2 regions of the Mycolicibacterium parafortuitum genome follow, and region 2 is predicted to be linked to the other one. Evidence: predicted binding sites of a transcription regulator. Region 2 holds the regulator's gene; the other holds the start of a gene.
The links. Region 2 encodes LexA, which represses DNA repair genes until DNA is damaged. Its sites were predicted from a motif close to CGAACANNTGTTCG; they were not measured.
Positions count from the first base shown of each region.

Region 1 (9,483 bases), 1.3 Mb from region 2:
TGAGCGAGCAACTGTCCGCCGAAACAGACGCCCAGCAGCGCGATCCCGGCATCGGCGGCGTCGCGCATCATCTGCATCTCGGTGCTGACCCAGGTCTCGAGCAGGGCCGGGTTGTAGACCGCCCAGGTGGCTCCCAGCGGCACGATGACGTCGTACCCAAGTGGGTCGGGGAAGGTCACATCACCGGCCGGATCGTGAGCCTTCTCGGCGGGGACCACCACGAAGGTGTCGATGTCGAAGCCGTTCTCCGCGAACGCGTCGCCGAGGAGGGCTTCGGTCGCCGAGTGCTCGTTGAGCAGGAACAGGACTTTGGATGCCACGCCGGACATTATCGCCGTGCGGTCAGCTGCTCCGCATCGCCGGGGTGAGTCAGGACATCGTCGAGAACGCGATCGGCAGGTGGGCGGGGCCGGTGATGCCGGTGATCGGCTTCCAGACGGCGGGCCCGTCGCGCCGGAGATCAGGCATCCGTTGCGACATGATCGCCAGTGCCTCGGACAACTCGATCCTCGCGAGGTGGGAACCGAGGCAATAGTGCACACCGCCACCGAAGGTGAGCATCGCGTGCGCGTCGCCGCGGGTGATGTCGAACCGCTCCGGGTCGCGGTAGGTGGCGGGATCCCGGTTGGCCGACGCGGTGTTGGCCAGCACCATCGCTCCCGCAGGCACGGTGTAGCCGTCGATGTCGACGTCCTCGACGGCGACGCGCACCGTCGTGAAGATGACGGGGGAGAATCGCATGACCTCTTCGACGGCATTGGGTGCGAGTTCGGGATGGCGGGCCAGTAGCGCCCACTGGTCGGGGTGATCGCAGAACACCTCGATCGCCGCCGCGAGCTGATTTCTGGTCGTGTCGGTGCCGGCCATCAACAGAGTGGCGGCGAGTGTCAGCAGCTCCTGGTGGGTCAACCGGTCGCCGTCGAGCTCGGCACGCATCAGGTCGGACAGCAGATCCTCGGTGAGGGAGTTGCGGCGGTCGGTGACCATGGCGTCCAGATAGGCCTCCAGCGCGCGCCACGCGGCGACGATGTCGGGGCCGTCCTCCACCACGTTCCAGTCGAACATCTTGAAGATGTCGTCGGCCCACGCGGACAACAGATCCCAGTCCTGACGGCGGGTGCCGAGCAGCTCGCAGATGATCGGGACGGGGTAGCGCCGGGAGATGTCGGCGACGGCGTCGCAGCGGCCCAGATCGGCGACCGTCGACACGAGTACAGAGATCACGTCCGCGCAGGCACCGCGCAGACGGCCCGCCGCCGAGGGGGTGAACGCCTTTGCCACCAGCCGTCGTTGGCGGTGGTGCTGTTCTCCGTTGAGGCTGAGCAGGGAGGTCACGACGATGTCCCAGAGGTCGCCGGAGGTGACCCCTTGGGCGGCGAGCCCGATTCCCTCCGGTATCTCGAAATGATCGTCGCGCAATACCTTTCGCACCGCATCGTAGGTGAGCACTTCGAGTCCGTGCGGCCCTGCCGCGATGGGCCCCTGCTGCCGCGCGGCGGCGATCAGGCGGTGCGCTTCGGCGGGACTACGGGCGTGCTCGTAGGCGATGCGGGGCAACGCGGGGTCGATGACGGCTGCGTCGGTGAGATCGTCGACGGTCATGACGGAAGTCTGGGCGGGATCAGGGTTCCACCCCAGGGTGGTGCGCTACTGCTGTTTCGGGCCGGGGAGTGGGGACGGCTTAAGTAGGGCGCTCGAACTGTCGGTGTGTGACCAGTCGAGGGTTTGACGGGGCCGCGGCGGTGGGGCGTTCGCGCGCATTTCTGGTGAGTCAACGTGTCTGCCGGCCCTGGTAGTGTCGAACACATGTTCGATGGTTGGTCTGATGGGCGGGTCGTCTCAGGGGTGGCTGATTCGTATCGGCAGGTCGCGATCGGAATGGCGGCGGCTTCGGCGGGGATCGCGGAGTTGCTGGGGCGGCGCACCGTCGAGGAGATCGACCGCGAGGCTGATGTGCGCTCGTTGATCACCGCGTTCGAACGCACGGTGGTCGAGGTCGGGGCGGCGTTGCGGCTGCCGCCGGCGCGGGCGCGGGAGTTGGTCCATCAGGCTGATGTGTTGCACACCCGGTTGCCGGCGGTGGCGGCACTGCTGGCCGCCGGGGAGGTCGACTATCCGACGGTGCTGTTGGTCATCGAGCGCACCGATCTGGTTGCCGAGCAGCACATGGCGCGCCTGGATGCGGCGCTGGCCGAGCGGATCCGCACCTGGGCGCGCTGGTCACGCAAGCTGGTGCGCGATGCCGTCGACGGGTTGGTCGCCGAGGTCGATGCCGCGGCGATCAAGCGGCGCCGCCAGGCCGCTTTCGATGAGCGCCGGGTCACGGTGGCCGCCGGGTTGGACGGGATGGCCGCGGTACGCGCGCGGATGTCGGCGTCGCAGGGCGCGGCGATGGACGCCCGCTGGAGCATGCTGGCCAAACAGGTGTGCCCTGGTGATCCGCGCAGCCTGACTCAGCGCCGCGCTGATGTGTTCGATGCCCTCAACACCGGTGGCGCGTTCGGGTGTGGCTGTGGGGATCCGGGCTGCCCCTGTCTGGTCGTGGTCCCCCCGGCGGCCGCGCAGCACGACCCACCAGCCGCCGAACCCGAGCCCGAACCCGAGCCCGAGGCGCTGGAGCCGCCCGGGGCCGAGGCGCCCGAGGCCGAGCCGCCCGCCGAGGCGCCCGCGGTCGAGCCGGTCCCGGCACCGCCGATCCCGGCACCGGCACCGCCGGGGCCGGTGTCGGTGTTGGGGCGGCAGGTGGTGCTCCACGTGATCGCCACCGCCGACACCGTCACCGGGCACGGCAACACTGCGGGCTATTTGGCCGGCTACGGGATCATCGACGCCGAACTGGTGCGCGAGCTGGCCCGCGAGGCCACCCGCCGGCTGGTCGAAGCCCCACCATTCGATCCGCGCCAGGCCGTGACCTACCGGCCCAGCGCGGCGCTGGCACGGTTCATCCGCGCCCGCGACCTGACCTGTCGCTTCCCCGGCTGCGAGGTGCCGGCCACCTGCTGCGACATCGACCACACCATCGCCTTCGACCACCACGACCCGACCGCCGGCGGGCAGACCGTGCCCTGGAACCTGGCCTGCTACTGCCGCACGCACCACCGCCACAAAACCCACGACACCGGCTGGAACGACCGGCAACTGCCCGACGGCACCATCATCTGGACCTCCCCGAGCGGACACCAATACCGCACCCGCCCCGCCGGGGTCGGGCTGTTTCCCGGGCTGGGCCGCGCCCAGCACCGCAGCGAGCAGCAGCGCATCACCGCCGCACGGCGCCGACTCAACGCTCACCGCGACACCAGCGAACACAACAGCTACCGCAACCAGAAGGCCCGCAACGAAATCCGGGATCGGCGCTGGCGCAACGGATTCCGCTGCCGCTACCTACTGTTCACAGGCGACTACGCCCACCACACACCCAGCAAAAGCCCGTTCGCCCGCTTCGTCAACGACCCCCTCGAACCCGAAACCCTCCCACCACACTGGCAACCCCCACCACCACGAAACAATGACACCGACGAACCACCACCCTTCTGACGGTGGCGGGCGTGTTTGCCCGGATCTCCGCAGGGCTCTCGACTGCCGGATGCTGACGTTTGCGTGGCTGCGACGTGGATAGCCAGTCGGCGAAGCAATGTGCCGCGCATTCGACATTTCACAGTTCGCTGTACTGCTTTTGTCGGCGATGTTCGCCATTGTCTAATTAGTTGACACAACGCCATATCGAACGGCTTGGCCACGGCCACGGCGACGGCCAGCGACGCATTCGCTAGGTGGGTAACCAGCTCGGTGTAAAGCAACTTTACACAGGTAAATCGGCTAACAAAGCTATTGCGCAGAGTTTGCTTGCTGAGACTCCGTCTTATCTTCAGTCGTGTTCGCCGGAACTGCTTGACGACAGGGTTCCGCTGGTGTTTTATGCCTTTCCAAGTCGTCAATATCACATTCGTGATTTTTGGAACGATTAGCCATAGCCCAGAGGTCGGGCGCCGTGGAATGGACGGGAGTGAGTTGCTGATGGGCTACGGGCGATTTGTTGGTCGTGTCGGTGCGTTAGCTGTGGCGCTGGGAATCGGGTTGGCCGGTCCCGCCGTCGCCTCCGCCGGTCCGGGCGACGACACCAGCGCCGGGGAGTCGCGCTCCGACGCCAGCGCCGAGTCGGCCGGCTCCGACACCCGCGCCAAGAAGCCCACCGCAAGGTCACAAGACTCCACCGATTCACCGACCGACGCCGACGGCCCGGATCAGTCCAACGACGACCCGGAGCCAGACGACTCCGATCAGGACTCCGACACGGACTCCAACACGGACGGGGATGACGACGCAACGGCCGTCGAGGAACCGGCTGACACCGATCCGGGGGAGGGGGCACGCGAGCGCGACACGGTGCCCCCACGCACCGAGGACGAGAAGGTCTCGGTGACAGACGAATCCGATGTCACCGCGGAGGATCCCCTCGACGCACCCGACACAACGACCTCCACGCCGCCGTCGGAGAGGGCATCCGCCGCCGCCGTCCAAGGACAGACCGCGTCGGTGTCCTTGCACACCGACAGATCCGCGGTGCAGACCGCGACGGTGTCCTCCGGCCTGACCGTCATCGTCTCGAAGTTCCTGAGCCTGCTGGGTATCGGATCGTCGGTAGGCAACGACACCGCACCGCTGCCCAGGTTCGAATTCGTCGCCGCGGTCTTCGGTGCGATCCGCCGCGAGATGGACAAGCTGTTCGCCAACAACGGCCCGACAGCCGCACTCGCATCGACCAGTCTCACCGCACCCGGCATCCTCACCGGTTCGGTGATCGCCTCCGACCCCGAGGGCGACAAGCTCGTCTATTCAATCCTGCAGGCGCCCAACCGAGGAACCGTCGTCGTGGACAGCACCGGCGCGTTCACCTACACGGCCAACCCGCTGCTGACCGGCGCCGGACAGGACAGCTTCGTCGTCCAGGTCCGCGACGCCGGCTTCCATCTGTTCTCCGTCACACCGACCAAGACGCAGGTCCCGGTGACCATCACCTTCGGCGCCGACGGCGTTGTCACCCAGACCACTTCATTACTGTTGGCCGGCCGGACCGCCGGAGCCGGCACCATGGTCACCGCGTCCGCCGGCACCGGAACGATCTATCACATCACCACGTCCGGGCCCGACATCGTCGGCTTCAACCCGGCCAGGGACAAACTCGACCTCGGCGACGTGTCCGTGCACAACTTCATCGTCGTCGACACCCCCGACGGCGTCGGCTTCCGTAACCCGTGGTCCGGCGAGACCACTGTGCTGCGTGGCGTGTCGCTGGGCCAGCTCACCGTCGACAGCTTCGCCCCCGTCCTGAACGATCATCTGCGCCAGGATCTCTCGGGCGCGCTGGCGTGGGAGCACGGCATCACGCCCAAGGCCAACACCGTCTACGCGCGGTCGCACGAGATCGGCCAGATCGACCGGGTCACCTTCAACCCCGCGACCGACGTCGTCGACTTCCGCTACTTCGGCACCCGTGAGCAGATCTACATGTCCGACACCCCCGACGGCGTCGTGATCTCCAACGCCGGCACCGGACAGGCCCTGATCCTTCAAGGCATCACCAAAAGCCAGCTCACCGCAACAAACTTCATCTTCCACAGCGCCCAGGTCCGCGAGGACCGTCTGAACCAGCAGCTCGGCATCGGCACCGTGCCCGACTCCCAGGTGCTGCCGCAGGGTGTTCCGATCGCAGGTACCAACACCTGGCCCACCGCTGCGGGCAACGGCCGGCCCCCGACCGGCCAGAGCGGCACCACGACGAAGATCTCCTGGCAGTACGGCAGCCACACCACGCTGAACTTCGACCCGAGCAAGGACAAGCTCGACTTCGGCTGGTTCAAGGCCCACGAGTTCGACGTCACCGAGGTCGCGGGCTCCACCCGCATCGCGATCACCGGAAACAACCAGTCCTACACACTTACCGGTGTCGCGCTCGGTGAGCTGCAGCCCAGCAACATCATCGCGCTCGACGAGAGCGCCCGGGTGACATGGAGCAACCTGATCTACGGCGCCGGGCAGACGGTCACACCGCCGAAGCTCTCGGTCGGCGATGCCCAAGTGCTGGAGGGCAATTCGGGATCGTCGACGATCGTGTTCACGGTGACGCTGTCGAAGCCGTCCTCCGAGACGGTGACGGTCAGCTACAGCACGAGCAACGGAACCGCCACAGCCGCCGGCGGTGACTACGTGCCCGCGGTCGGCACACTGACGTTCACCCCCGGACAGACCTCGAAGACCGTCGACGTCCTGGTCACCGGCGATGCCGTCGTCGAGCTCGACGAGCAGTTCACCCTGACGCTGTCGTCGCCGGTCAACGCGACCATCGCGGACGGCACCGGGGTCGGCACCATCGTCAACGACGATGTCGACCAGGCGCCGGCGGCGCCACCGAGCGTGTCGATCGCCGACCTCACCGTGACGGAGGGCAACGGCGCGCACAGCCACTTCATGTTCGTCGTCACGCTGAGCAAGCCGTCGACCGAGACCGTCACGGTGCGCTATGCGACGTCCAGCGGCACCGCGACCGCCGGGGTGGACTACACCGCCACCACCGGGACCATCACCTTCGCGCCCGGGGTCGCCACCCAGCTGGTGCACGTCGACGTCATCGGTGACTCCGTCGTCGAACCGGACGAGACGTTCTTCGTGACGCTGTCGAACCCGACCGGCGCGACCATCGCCGACGGGGTGGCCACCGGCACGATCGCCGACGACGACAACGTCGTCGTCCCGGGGGCCGGCGGGGAGAACTCCGGCAACCCCGGCGACGCGCTCTGGGGCGAGGCGTTCTTCGCCCCCTATGTGGACATGGGGGCCTGGCCGGTGCCGGACCTGCTCGCACTCGCTCAGCAGCGCGGGATCTCGCTGCTGACACTCGGTTTCATGCAGGCGACCCCGGACGGCAAGCTGGCCTGGGCCGGGCTGTCGGCGCTGCGCCCTGACTCGGACTTCGACCAGGCCAAGGCGATCAACCGGTCGATCGCGGCGCTGCAGGCCGCCGGCGGCGACGTGATGATCTCGCTCGGCGGCGCAGCGGGCACCAGCCTCGCGCAGTGGTACGCCGCGCACGGCCTGGGGGCGCAGGCACTGGCCAACGCCTACGCCGAGGTCGCCGATTTCTACAAGCTCAACCGGATCGACTTCGACATCGAGGGTGCCGCGGTCGCCGAGCCCGCCTCGATCGCGCTGAACGCCCAGGCGCTCAAACTGCTGCAGCAGATGCGTCCGGACCTGGAGATCTGGTACACGCTGCCGGTGCTGCCCAGCGGTCTGACCGCCGACGGGATCAACGTCGTGCGCAAGGCCGTCGAGGCTGGCGTCAGGCTTGACGGCGTCAACGTGATGGCGATGGATTACGGTGAGTCGGCGGCGCCCACCTCGGGCCCGAATGCGAAGACCATGGGCGCCTACGCGATTCAAGCCGCGGAATCCACCTACGCCCAGCTGAACAGCTTGTACGCGGGATACGGGCAGTCCTTCGGCTGGAATCAGCTCGGTGTGACACCGATGATCGGCGTCAACGACGTGCTCACCGAGGTGTTCAGCGTCGCCGACGCGCAGGCGCTCGAGGACTTCGCGCGCGCCAGGGGGCTCGGCATGCTGTCGATGTGGTCGCTGAACCGGGACTACCCGGGCAGCCTGGGTCAGGCCACCACCAACACCTCCGGAACCGACACGCCCGCAGGCGGATTCAGCTCCGTCTTCAACGACTACGGCACCGTGAATCCGATCTCTGGTCCGCCGCCGGCGATCTCGATCGCCGATCTGTCGGTCGCCGAGGGCAACGGCACGGGTTCGCACTTCATGTTCGTCGTCACCCTGGACAAGCCGTCGACGCAGACGGTCACCGTCGGCTACGCGACGTCGAACGGGACCGCGACCGCGGGTACCGACTACGTCGCGACGTCGGGCACCGTCACGTTCGCTCCCGGCGTGACCTCGCAGATGGTGCACGTCAGCGTCGTCGGCGACACCGTCGCCGAATCCAACGAGACCTTCACGGTGACGCTGTCGAACCCGAGCGGCGCGACCATCGCCGACGGCATCGCGACCGGCACCATTGTCGACGACGACGGCACCACCCCGACCCCGGGCGGAAACGCCTCGGTCCGCTACACCGTCAACGACAACTGGGGCTCGGGCTTCACCGCATCCGTTGCCGTGACCGCCGGGGCGGACGGAATGAACGGTTGGACCGTCGAATTCGATTCCCCGGCCCAGATCAGCAACATCTGGAACGCCGAGATCGTCAGCCGGGTCGGCAACCACTACGTGGTGCGCAACGCGTCCTACAACGCGCAGGTCGCCGCCGGGCAGACGGTGACCTTCGGATTCCAGGCCTCACCGGGGGGCGGTTCGGCGACCGCGACCAACTTCACGGTCAACGGCGTCGCCGGCGGCGAGAACCCGACCGTGGTTCCGCCGAAGGTGTCGGTGGCCGACGCGAGCGTGACGGAGTCCCACAGCGGTGCCAAGAACCTGGTGTTCGTCGTGACCCTGGACAAGCCGGCCACCTCCGCGGTCAGCGTCGCGTACACCACGTCGAACGGAACTGCCATAGCGGGAACCGATTTCACGGCGACCGCCGGGGTGCTGACGTTCGCCGCGGGAGAGACCACCGCGCAGATCGCCGTCCCGATCCTCGGCGACACCGCCGTCGAGGCGGACGAGACGTTCACCCTCACGCTGTCGAACCCGAACGGGGTGACCATCGCCGACGGATCCGCGGTCGGCACGATCCTCAACGACGACGTCGTCGCACCGGCTCCCGGCAACTCGTCGGCGACGATGGTGGTCAACGACAACTGGGGTTCGGGCTTCACCGCGACCGTAACCGTGACGGCCGGGTCGGCCGGGTTGAACGGCTGGACCGTCGAATTCGATTCGGCGGCCGAGATCAGCAATATCTGGAACGCCGAGATCGTCAGCCGGGTCGGTACCCGCTATGTGGTGCGCAACGCGGAGTGGAACCCGAAGGTCGCCGCGGGCAAGACCGTCACGTTCGGTTTCCAGGCGTCCCCGGGAGGCGGTTCGGCGACGGCGTCGAACTTCACGGTGACCAGGTAGGGAGGGCGTTCCTTCAGGGCCGTGAACTGCGTTTTCAACTTCTTGTTGAGAGGACTTCAACAGTTTGTTGTAGCGTGGCGGGCACCACACCTGGAGGACATATGCGATCACCAGCGTCACGCCGTCTTCGATTCACCGTGCTGGTCACGGGAGCCTTCGTCGCCGGGCTCACCGCATGCGGAGGAGGTGGAACCGGATCGGATACCGGAGGGCCCGACGCCTCGGATAATCAGTCCGCGATCCCCGACAACAGCGCGCTGATCGCCGAGATCGCGCCGGACCCGGAGCTCGCCGCGACGCTGCCGCCGCCGGTCGCCGAGTCGAAAACGATCAACGTCGGCTCCAACATCCAATCGGCTCCGAACAACTTCTACGCCGGTGACGGCACGTCACCGA
Region 1 covers NZ_AP022598.1:3,752,066-3,761,548, forward strand. The annotation lists gene NTM_RS17990 (type 1 glutamine amidotransferase) at 1-329, opposite strand, end outside; gene NTM_RS17995 (cytochrome P450) at 370-1,602, opposite strand; gene NTM_RS18000 (HNH endonuclease signature motif containing protein) at 1,846-3,537, shown strand; gene NTM_RS18005 (Calx-beta domain-containing protein) at 4,060-9,087, shown strand; gene NTM_RS18010 (ABC transporter substrate-binding protein) at 9,189-9,483, shown strand, end outside.
Region 1: a site for LexA is predicted at 1,800-1,813, ahead of NTM_RS18000 (HNH endonuclease signature motif containing protein). Genes of this name have one in related genera too.

Region 2 (9,483 bases):
GACCGACCACTTCACCCACTATGACGAGCCCGAACTGAAGTTGTACGCGCTGCGCGACACCGTCGGCACCCCGTTCCTGCTGCTGTCGGGCCTGGAGCCGGACCTGCGGTGGGAGCGTTTCATCACCGCGGTGCGGCTGCTCGCCGAGCGGCTCGGGGTGCGCCGGGTCATCGGTCTCGGGTCGATCCCGATGGCGGTGCCCCACACCAGGCCGATGACCCTGACCGCGCATTCGAACGACAAGGAGCTCATCGCCGAGCACCAGCCGTGGATCAGCGAGGTGCAGGTGCCCGGCAGCGCGTCGAATCTGCTGGAGTTCCGGATGGCGCAGCACGGCTACGAGGTGGTCGGTTTCACCGTGCACGTGCCGCACTACCTGGCGCAGACCGACTATCCGACCGCCGCCGAGACACTGCTCGTCGAGGTCGCCAGAAACGCTTCGCTGGAAATCCCGACCACCGACCTGACCACGGCGGCCGCTGCGGTGTTCGACAAGATCAACGAGCAGGTCGGCGCCAGTCCCGAGGTCGCTCAAGTGGTGGAGGCGTTGGAGCGACAGTACGATGCCTACGTTGCCGCACAGGAGAATCGATCTCTGCTCGCGCGCGACGAGGATCTGCCCAGCGGAGAGGAGCTCGGTGCCGAATTCGAGCGATTCCTCGCCCAGCAGGCCGGCGAGAAGAAGCGCAAGGACGGAGACGACAGCCCGCGCGACGGCGTCTGACGTCCTGCGGCACAGCGCCGGCCCGACGACGAGGCTGGCGTACATGACGAGTAGCCCGGGGCGTACGCGGTGAGCGAACGCAAACCCAACCTGCAGCCGGTGCGCGATCTCACCCCGACGCTGCAGTACCGCACCATCCACGGATACCGGCGCGCGTTCCGGATCGCCGGGTCCGGCCCGGCGATTCTGCTCATCCACGGCATCGGCGACAACTCCACGACGTGGAGCAGCGTGCAGACGCAACTGGCCCAACGGTTCACCGTGATCGCCCCCGACCTTCTCGGCCACGGCAAGTCCGACAAGCCTCGTGCCGACTATTCGGTGGCCGCGTACGCGAACGGCATGCGGGATCTGCTCAGCGTGCTGGGCATCGACAGCGTGACCGTGGTCGGCCATTCCCTCGGCGGCGGCGTCGCGATGCAGTTCGCCTACCAGTTCCCGCAGCTCGTGGAACGGCTGATCCTGGTCGGTGCCGGAGGTGTCACAAAAGACGTCAACATCGCGCTGCGGGTGGCGTCGTTGCCGCTGGGCAGTGAGGCGCTGGCGGTGTTGCGCCTGCCGATGGTGCTGCCCGCGCTGCGGCTGCTCGGACGGCTCGGCGCGCCGGTGCTGGGCTCGACGGGCGTCAGCCGCGACATCCCCGACATGCTGCGCATCCTTGCCGACCTGCCCGAGCCGACGGCGTCGTCGGCGTTCGCCCGCACCCTGCGCGCGGTGGTGGACTGGCGCGGCCAGGTGGTGACGATGCTGGACCGGTGTTATCTCACCCAGTCGGTGCCGGTGCAATTGATCTGGGGCAGCCACGATTCGGTGATCCCGATGAGCCACGCGGAGATGGCGCACGCCGCGATGCCCGGATCCCAGCTGGAGATCTTCGAGGGTTCGGGCCATTTCCCGTTCCACGACGACCCGGACCGGTTCGTCGAGCTCGTCGAGAAGTTCATCGATTCCACCGAGCCCGCCGTCTACGACCAGGACTTCCTGCGCGACCTGCTACGCACCGGCATCAGCGAGAACACGATCACCGGCGACGTCGACACCCGGGTCGCGGTGCTGGACGCGATGGGCTCGGACGAACGCAGCGCAACCTGACCAGGACGAACGTCCGGCCACGTAGCATCTGGCGCATGGCCATCGATGTGACGGTGCTTCGCGTATTCACTGACCAGGACGGCACATTCGGCAACCCGCTGGGCGTGGTGGACTCCGCCGCCGTCGACCCGCGGGATCGGCAGCGCATCGCCACCGAGCTCGGCTACAGCGAAACCATCTTCATCACTTTGCCTCCGGAGGGCACGCACAGCGCGCAGGCGCACATCCACACCCCGACCACGGAACTTCCGTTCGCCGGGCATCCGACGGTCGGGGCGGCATGGTGGCTCAGGGACCGCGGGATGCCGGTCAAGACGCTGCAGGTGCCCGCCGGAATCGTGCAGGTCACCTACCGCGGCGACGTGACCTCGGTCAGCGCCCGCGCCGATTGGGCACCCGCCTTCTCGATCCATGACGTAGCCACCGTCGATGAGCTCGCCGCTGCCGACCCCGACGACTATGACGACGACGGGGCCGAGCATTACCTGTGGACCTGGCTCGACAAGGAGGCCGGCACGATCCGGTCCCGGATGTTCGCACCGAGCCTGGGAATCCGTGAGGACGAGGCGACCGGGGCGGCCGCGGTACGCATCACCGAATACCTCAGTCAGGACCTGACCATCGTGCAGGGAAAGGGTTCGGTCATCGAGACGACCTGGACCCCGGAGGGTTGGGTGCAGGTCGCGGGCCGCGTGGTCGACGACGGCGTGCGGCAGATCGACTGACCCGCTCAGTTCGGGGCGGATACCTCGCGGTGCGCGCGCAGCGCCTGGATCTCGCGCTCGAAGTCCTCGGCCGAGGAGAACGAGCGGTACACCGACGCGAATCGTAGGTAGGCGACCTCGTCGAGATCGCGCAGCGGCCCGAGGATGGCCAGTCCCACTTCATGGGCGGGCACTTCCGGGGATCCGGTGGCCCGCACCGCATCCTCGACCTGCTGGGCGAGCAGATTGAGCGCGTCGTCGTCGACCTGGCGCCCCTGGCATGCGCGCCGGACCCCGCGGATCACCTTCTCGCGGCTGAACGGTTCGGTTACGCCGCTGCGTTTGACCACCGCGAGTACCGCGGTCTCCACCGTGGTGAACCTGCGACCGCACTCCGGGCAGGACCGGCGCCGGCGGATGGCCTGCCCCTCATCGGTTTCACGGGAGTCGACGACCCGGGAATCCGGGTGACGGCAGAACGGACAGTGCATCGCCGCTCCTTCCCCACGCCGACAGACAACGGTCTCGAACGTCTTCGAGCGTACCTGCGTCGCCCGCGGGCGGCCGAAGGCCGGACCCGATAACGCGTATCGCATCGGCGACATCCTCGAAGTGGTTGGGCAGCAGATTCTTTGGTTCCTGGGCCGCGGGCGGCTCAGGCCACCGGGGCGATCAGCGTCTGTCCGGCGTCCAGCGCCGCCGACTCCAGCTGGTTCAGTTCCCTTATCCGCGAGACGACCTCGGCGACCGGGGCATCGGGCGCCACCCGTCGCGCGACGTGCTGCAGCGACTCGCCGCTCTGCACCTGGACGACGGCGAGCCGACCCGGCATCTCCGTCTCCGCGGCCGTCGCGCCGCCGACCTGCGCGATCAGCCCGAGCCACAACGTGATCGCCCCGGCGACCAGCGCCAGCGCGACGGTGGTCAGCGGGGTGATCGGGCGACGCCGGTGCGGGGCCCGGGACACCAGGACCCCGGTTCCGCGATGGCGCACCGCCGCGCCGGCCGGGCGTCGGGAGGCCGGACGCCGCGACGCCCGGACCGGGCGGATCTGCCCGCCCGCGATCTGCAGCGGCGCGCGCTCGAACTCGTTCCAGATTTCGCGATCGTCGAGAATGGTCATGGCGTTGCCTTTCACTCCGGGTCATTCGCTCTTGTGTTCGAACTTTACTCGATCAGGTGTTCGATGAATAGAACACGTGATCGAACTGTTGCGAACGCTAGCGGCAGCCACCGACAAGTCCGGGTCGCGTTTCGGATCCGCCGCCTGGAGACCCGACACGCCTCGAACACATGTTTGATTAATCGTTGTCGCCGGGTTACATTCGGGCACATGAGCGACGACAGCAGTGACAGCACCGAAGGCCCCGGCGCTGGCCGCGGCCGTGATTCCGGCCTGACAGAGCGTCAGCGCACCATCCTCGACGTCATCCGCGCCTCGGTGACCCAGCGCGGCTATCCCCCGAGCATCAGAGAGATCGGTGACGCGGTCGGCCTGACGTCCACCTCATCGGTCGCACATCAACTGCGCACCCTGGAACGCAAGGGCTACCTGCGGCGTGACGCCAACCGGCCGCGCGCGGTCGACGTGCGCGGCGCCGACGAACAGGTGACCCCGATCGTGGCCACCGACGTCGCCGGGTCCGACGCGCTGCCGGAGCCGACCTTCGTCCCGGTCCTGGGCCGGATCGCCGCCGGCGGCCCGATCCTGGCCGAAGAGGCCGTCGAGGACGTGTTCCCGCTGCCGCGCGAACTGGTCGGCGAGGGGTCGCTGTTCCTGCTCAAGGTCGTCGGCGAATCGATGGTCGACGCGGCGATCTGCGACGGCGACTGGGTGGTCGTCCGGCAGCAGAGCGTCGCCGACAACGGCGACATCGTCGCGGCGATGATCGACGGCGAGGCCACCGTGAAGACCTTCAAGCGCACCAAGGGTCAGGTCTGGCTGATGCCGCACAACCCGGCGTTCGACCCGATTCCCGGTAACGACGCCCAGGTGCTGGGCAAGGTCGTCACCGTGATCCGCAAGATCTGAGACCGGGCGTCACTCGCCCCGGACGAACCCGTTCGTGATCGCGATCTCCTCGGTGGCGAACCACAATTCGACCGGCGCCTCGTGATAGTCGGCGCTGTCCGGCGTCCAGTACAGGCCGGTCTTGGTGTCGGCCTTGACCGGATAGCCCTCTGGCACCTCGTTCGGGTCGTCGAAGGGCATGTGCAACGCGGTGCCGAGCGGCATCGGCTCGTCGATGTCGATGCGTGCGTGGCGACCGGTGTCGGTCAACGCGTTGCGCGGCGCCACGAGCGGTTCGCGGTCGGCGTCGACCTCCGCATCGGCGAACGGGGCGCCCTGCGCTGACGGTGCGTCCTCGTAGGGTGCGTCCTCGAACGTTTCGACGTCGATGTAGGAGACCTCCTCGACGTAGACCGTGTCATCGGGGACCGCGTCATCGGAGAACTCGGCATCATCGGAGAACTCGGCGACATCACTGAATTCGGCGTCGTCGGGCACGTCAGGCGCCGTCAGCACGCGGGTCGGCGCCGTATCCACCGCATCGGGATCGGCGTCGGGATCCTCAGCGCCTTCGCGCTGCCCGACTTCGTCGCGCTCGACGCCATCCCCCTCGGCCGACTCGGCCTCGCTGCCCACCGGCGCACCCCAGAAGCCCATCGGCTCGGGCGTGAAGTCCTCGGCGGGCAACGACGCCGCCGACGGCGAGGCGGCAGTCAACGATCCCAGACCCTCACGGGCGTACCGATCGCCGAACAACGCATCCTCGGCACCGTCGTCGCCACCACGTGCGGTGTCCCCCGCAGGGGCGGGCGCGTCACCGCGACCCGAACCGGCGGAGGTGTCTTCGGCACCGGGGCGAGACCGCTTGTGCGACAGCGCGAGCCCGACCAGGCCCGCCAGCAGCACGAGCGGCACGATCGCCAGCAGCCACCACCGCTTCCACTTGCTGCCCGCGTTCTCGGAGTTCTCCGAGGCCTGCGGTGACGGCAGGGCCGCAGCGGGCGCCTCGGCGCCGGGCACCTCCACATCGCTGAGCTGCGAGGCCAGCGCGGCGGGTTCGGTGCTGAACTTCCTGCTGGAGGTGTCCCAGGAGATGACGCCGCCGCTGAAGCGCTGCGAGATCACATTGCCGCTCTCGTCCTGATCGGCGACCGGGGCGCCGAGCTCACCGGTGGCGCCACCGAGCTTCTCCCAGGCCGCGTTCATCGGCCCACGCACGATGAACGCACCGTGGTCCGGGGTCCAGAAGATCACCGGTTTGTCGGGCGCGGCGAACTCGCTCTTGCGGCTCGACGGTGCGAGTCCGCCGTCCTCCTCCCCGGTGACCGGGAAGCCGAGGTCGCCCTCGGGTCCGCCGACGCTCTCGTATTTCGCGAGCACCTGGCCGGTGACCACATTGGCGCCGGTGTCCGGGCTGTAGAAGATGGCTCCGTTGGCGAAGTCCTGGCCCATGCCGTCATCGCCGATCTCATACGGCTCGCCCTCGGCGGCGCCGAGCGGGCCCAGCGGCCCGCCCGCAGCGCGGCGTGCGGCATTGATGGCGACGATGGGATCGTCGGGGATCGTCAGGTCGCCCAACTGCCCGGCGAGCTCCGGCGGCACCGTGGTGAACGTCTTCGCGCGCGAGTCGTAGGAGATCTCGCCGTTGGTGAACTTCTGGGTCACCACGGCGCCGTTGTACGTCTCATCCTCGGCGGGCACCCCGAGTGCACCCGCGGAGCCGCCCAGCTTGTCCCACGCCGCGTTGATCGCACCGCGGACCACCCGGGCGCCGGTCGCCGGGGTCCAGAAGATCACCGGGTTGTCGGGCGCCGAGAACGTGCTGTTGCGGCTGTCGGGCGCGCGACCCGGGCCCTCGTCGATCTTCGGGAAGCCCAGATCGCCGTCGGCGGGCCCGCCCAGCGACTCGTACTTGTCCAGGATCGCGCCCTGCATGAAGTGGGCGCCGGTGGCGGGGGTGAAGAACATCTTTCCGCCGGCGAAGTTCTGCGCGAAGCCCTCGCCGGCCGGATACACGTCACCGTTTCGGGGACCGAGTGGTCCGGTGTCCCCGCCGCTGGCCTCCCAGGCGGCGGTGATGGAGTTGTTGGCGTCGACCTCGGGTTGGGCCACCGCGGCGGGTGCCAGCAGCAGCGCCGTGGCCACCCCCAACAACCCGACGGTCAACCGACCGACCACACGTAGGCGCAGCTTGGGCTGCCGGATCATTCATCCTCCCCGCGGTCGGTGACAGGTCCTTCGTTCCTCGTGCAAGTTTTCTTGCAAAAGGCTGAGAAAAGCTACCGCGTCCGTTCACTTTGCGTCAGTTGACGTCGATAACCAAGTCACCTCGCCGAATCGATCACAAAAGAAGTGCCCGGAGACCGTCCGTAGACTCGACCGCGTGGCGCCCTCGAAGACCAGCCTGACGCACTGGGGCGCGTTCACCGCGACCGTCCACGCAGGCGATATCGCCTCCGTCGCACCCTGGGCCGGTGACGCCGATCCGTCACCGGCACTGGCGAACCTGCCCGGTTCGGTCCGGCACCGGTCGCGGATCACCACCCCCGCGGTGCGCCGCGGTTGGCTCGACGACGGTGCCGGCCCCACCACACGCCGCGGCGCAGACGAGTTCGTCGCGGTGACGTGGGAGGAACTGGTCTCGCTGCTGGGCGACGAACTGCGCCGCGTCGCCGATCGCCATGGCAACGAGGCGATCTACGGCGGCTCCTACGGGTGGTCCAGCGCCGGCCGATTCCACCACGCCCAGAGCCAGGTGCACCGGTTCCTGAACTGCATTGGCGGCTACACGTATTCGCGTCACTCGTACAGCCTCGGCGCCACCGGTGTGATCATGCCGCGCGTCGTCGGCACCCACGACGATCTGTTCAAGCGATCCACCCAGTGGGACGTCATCGTCGAAAACACCGATCTGATCGTGTGTTTCGGCGGCCTGGCGCTGAAGAACACCGCTGTCAACGACGGCGGCACCACAGCCCACCCAGCGCGCCACGCGCTGAACAGGTTTCGGGACCGGGGCGGGACCATCGTGTCGTTCTCACCGTTGCGCGACGACGTCGAAGGCCCGTGCGACTGGTACGCCCCGGTGCCGGGCACCGATGTCGCGATCATGTTGGCGCTGGCGCACGTCCTGGCCACCGAAAAGCTGGCTGACCGCCGGTTCCTGGCCACGTACTGCACCGGATACGACCGCTTCGAGCGCTATCTGCTCGGCGTGGACGACGGGACACCGAAATCCCCGCAGTGGGCCGCGTCGTTGTGCGGGCTCGCCGCCGAGGAGCTGACGGCGCTCGCGCGCAGGATGGCCGCGGGCCGGACCCTGGTGACGGTGAGCTGGTCGCTGCAGCGGACCCGCTACGGCGAGCAGGCGCCCTGGATGGCGATGACGCTGGCCGCGATGCTCGGGCAGATCGGGTTGCCGGGTGGCGGGTTCGGGCACGGCTACGGCTCGATGAACGAGCCGGGGCTGGCCCCGATCCGGTGCGCACTCCCCCGGCTGCCGCAGGGCATCAACCCGGTGTCGACGTTCATCCCGGTCGCGGCGATCAGCGACATGCTGCTGCATCCGGGGGAACCGTTCGACTACAACGGCCTTCGGCTCACCTACCCGGACATCCGGCTGGTGTACTGGGCCGGCGGCAACCCGTTCCACCACCATCAGAACCTGCCCCGGCTGCGACGCGCGCTGTGCCGCCCCGACACCGTGGTGGTGCACGACCCGTACTGGACGGCGATGGCCAAGCACGCCGACATCGTCGTGCCGTCCACGACGTTCGCCGAGCGCGACGATCTGTCCGGGTCACGCAACGATCCGCTGCTGATGGCGATGCCGAAGCTGACCGAACCGTATGCGCAGGCGCGCGACGACTATGACACCTTCACCGCGCTGGCCCGCCACCTCGGGGTCGAGGATGCCTTCACCGAGGGCCGCACGTCCTGGCAGTGGTTACGCCACATCTACGAGAAGTGGAGGGTCACACTCGATTTCGAGGTGCCGACGTTCGACGACTTCTGGGCGGATGGACAGCTTCGGCTGCCCACCGACGACGGGCTGACGCTGCTGGCCGACTTCCGCGCCGACCCGGCGGCACACCGGCTCGCCACGCCGAGCGGCAGGATCGAGATCTTCTCCGCCGAGATCGACGGCTTCGGATACGACGACTGCAGGGGCCATCCGACGTGGTTCGAGCCCACCGAGTGGCTGGGCGGCCGGCGCGCGACGGACTATCCGCTGCACCTGGTGGCCAACCAGCCGGCGAACCGGCTGCACGGCCAACTCGACGGCGGCGCGGCCAGTCAGCGCTCGAAAGTCGCTGGGCGAGAGCCGATCCGAATGAACCCGCACGACGCGCACGAGCGCGGCGTGACCGCGGGCGATGTGGTCCGGGTGTACAACGACCGCGGCGCCTGCCTGGCGGGCGCGGTCCTCGACGACGGCGTGCGCCGCCACGTGGTGCAGTTGGCCACCGGGGCGTGGTTCGATCCTGCCGATCCCGCGGACCTGGATTCGATGTGCGTGCACGGCAATCCGAACGTGCTCACCGACGACGTCGGGACGTCGTCACTGGCCCACGGCTGCACCGGCGCCCATGTGCTGGTGCAGGTCGAGAAGTACACCGCGCAACCGCCCGCGGTACGCGCGCATCAGCCTCCGGTGCTGGCGCCGCGCTGAGCTTGGGCACCCTGGCGCGGCCGACGGCGCCGGGGACCACGCGACGTGCGGTCCTGGTGTCCACCCCGCGGAGCGCGGTGGTGGTCGGGACGCTTGGCGGCCGGTTTGGCCGCGGGCGCGACCGTCGGGGCCGGGGCGCGCAGCGGCGCGATCTCGCCGACGAGCGCGACCACCTCAGGGGAGTCGGCACGGACGTCGCGAGGACGAACCGAGATCCCGGCCTTGCGCAGCAGCGCCTGGGTGTCGCGGCGCTGTTCGGGCAGCACGACGGTCACGACGT
Region 2 covers NZ_AP022598.1:5,052,380-5,061,862, forward strand. The annotation lists gene NTM_RS23810 (proteasome assembly chaperone family protein) at 1-724, shown strand, start outside; gene NTM_RS23815 (alpha/beta fold hydrolase) at 794-1,816, shown strand; gene NTM_RS23820 (PhzF family protein) at 1,852-2,541, shown strand; gene nrdR (transcriptional regulator NrdR) at 2,547-3,011, opposite strand; gene NTM_RS23830 (LysM peptidoglycan-binding domain-containing protein) at 3,176-3,643, opposite strand; gene lexA (transcriptional repressor LexA) at 3,854-4,552, shown strand; gene NTM_RS23840 (LGFP repeat-containing protein) at 4,562-6,739, opposite strand; gene NTM_RS23845 (molybdopterin guanine dinucleotide-containing S/N-oxide reductase) at 6,915-9,203, shown strand; gene NTM_RS23850 (DEAD/DEAH box helicase) at 9,176-9,483, opposite strand, start outside.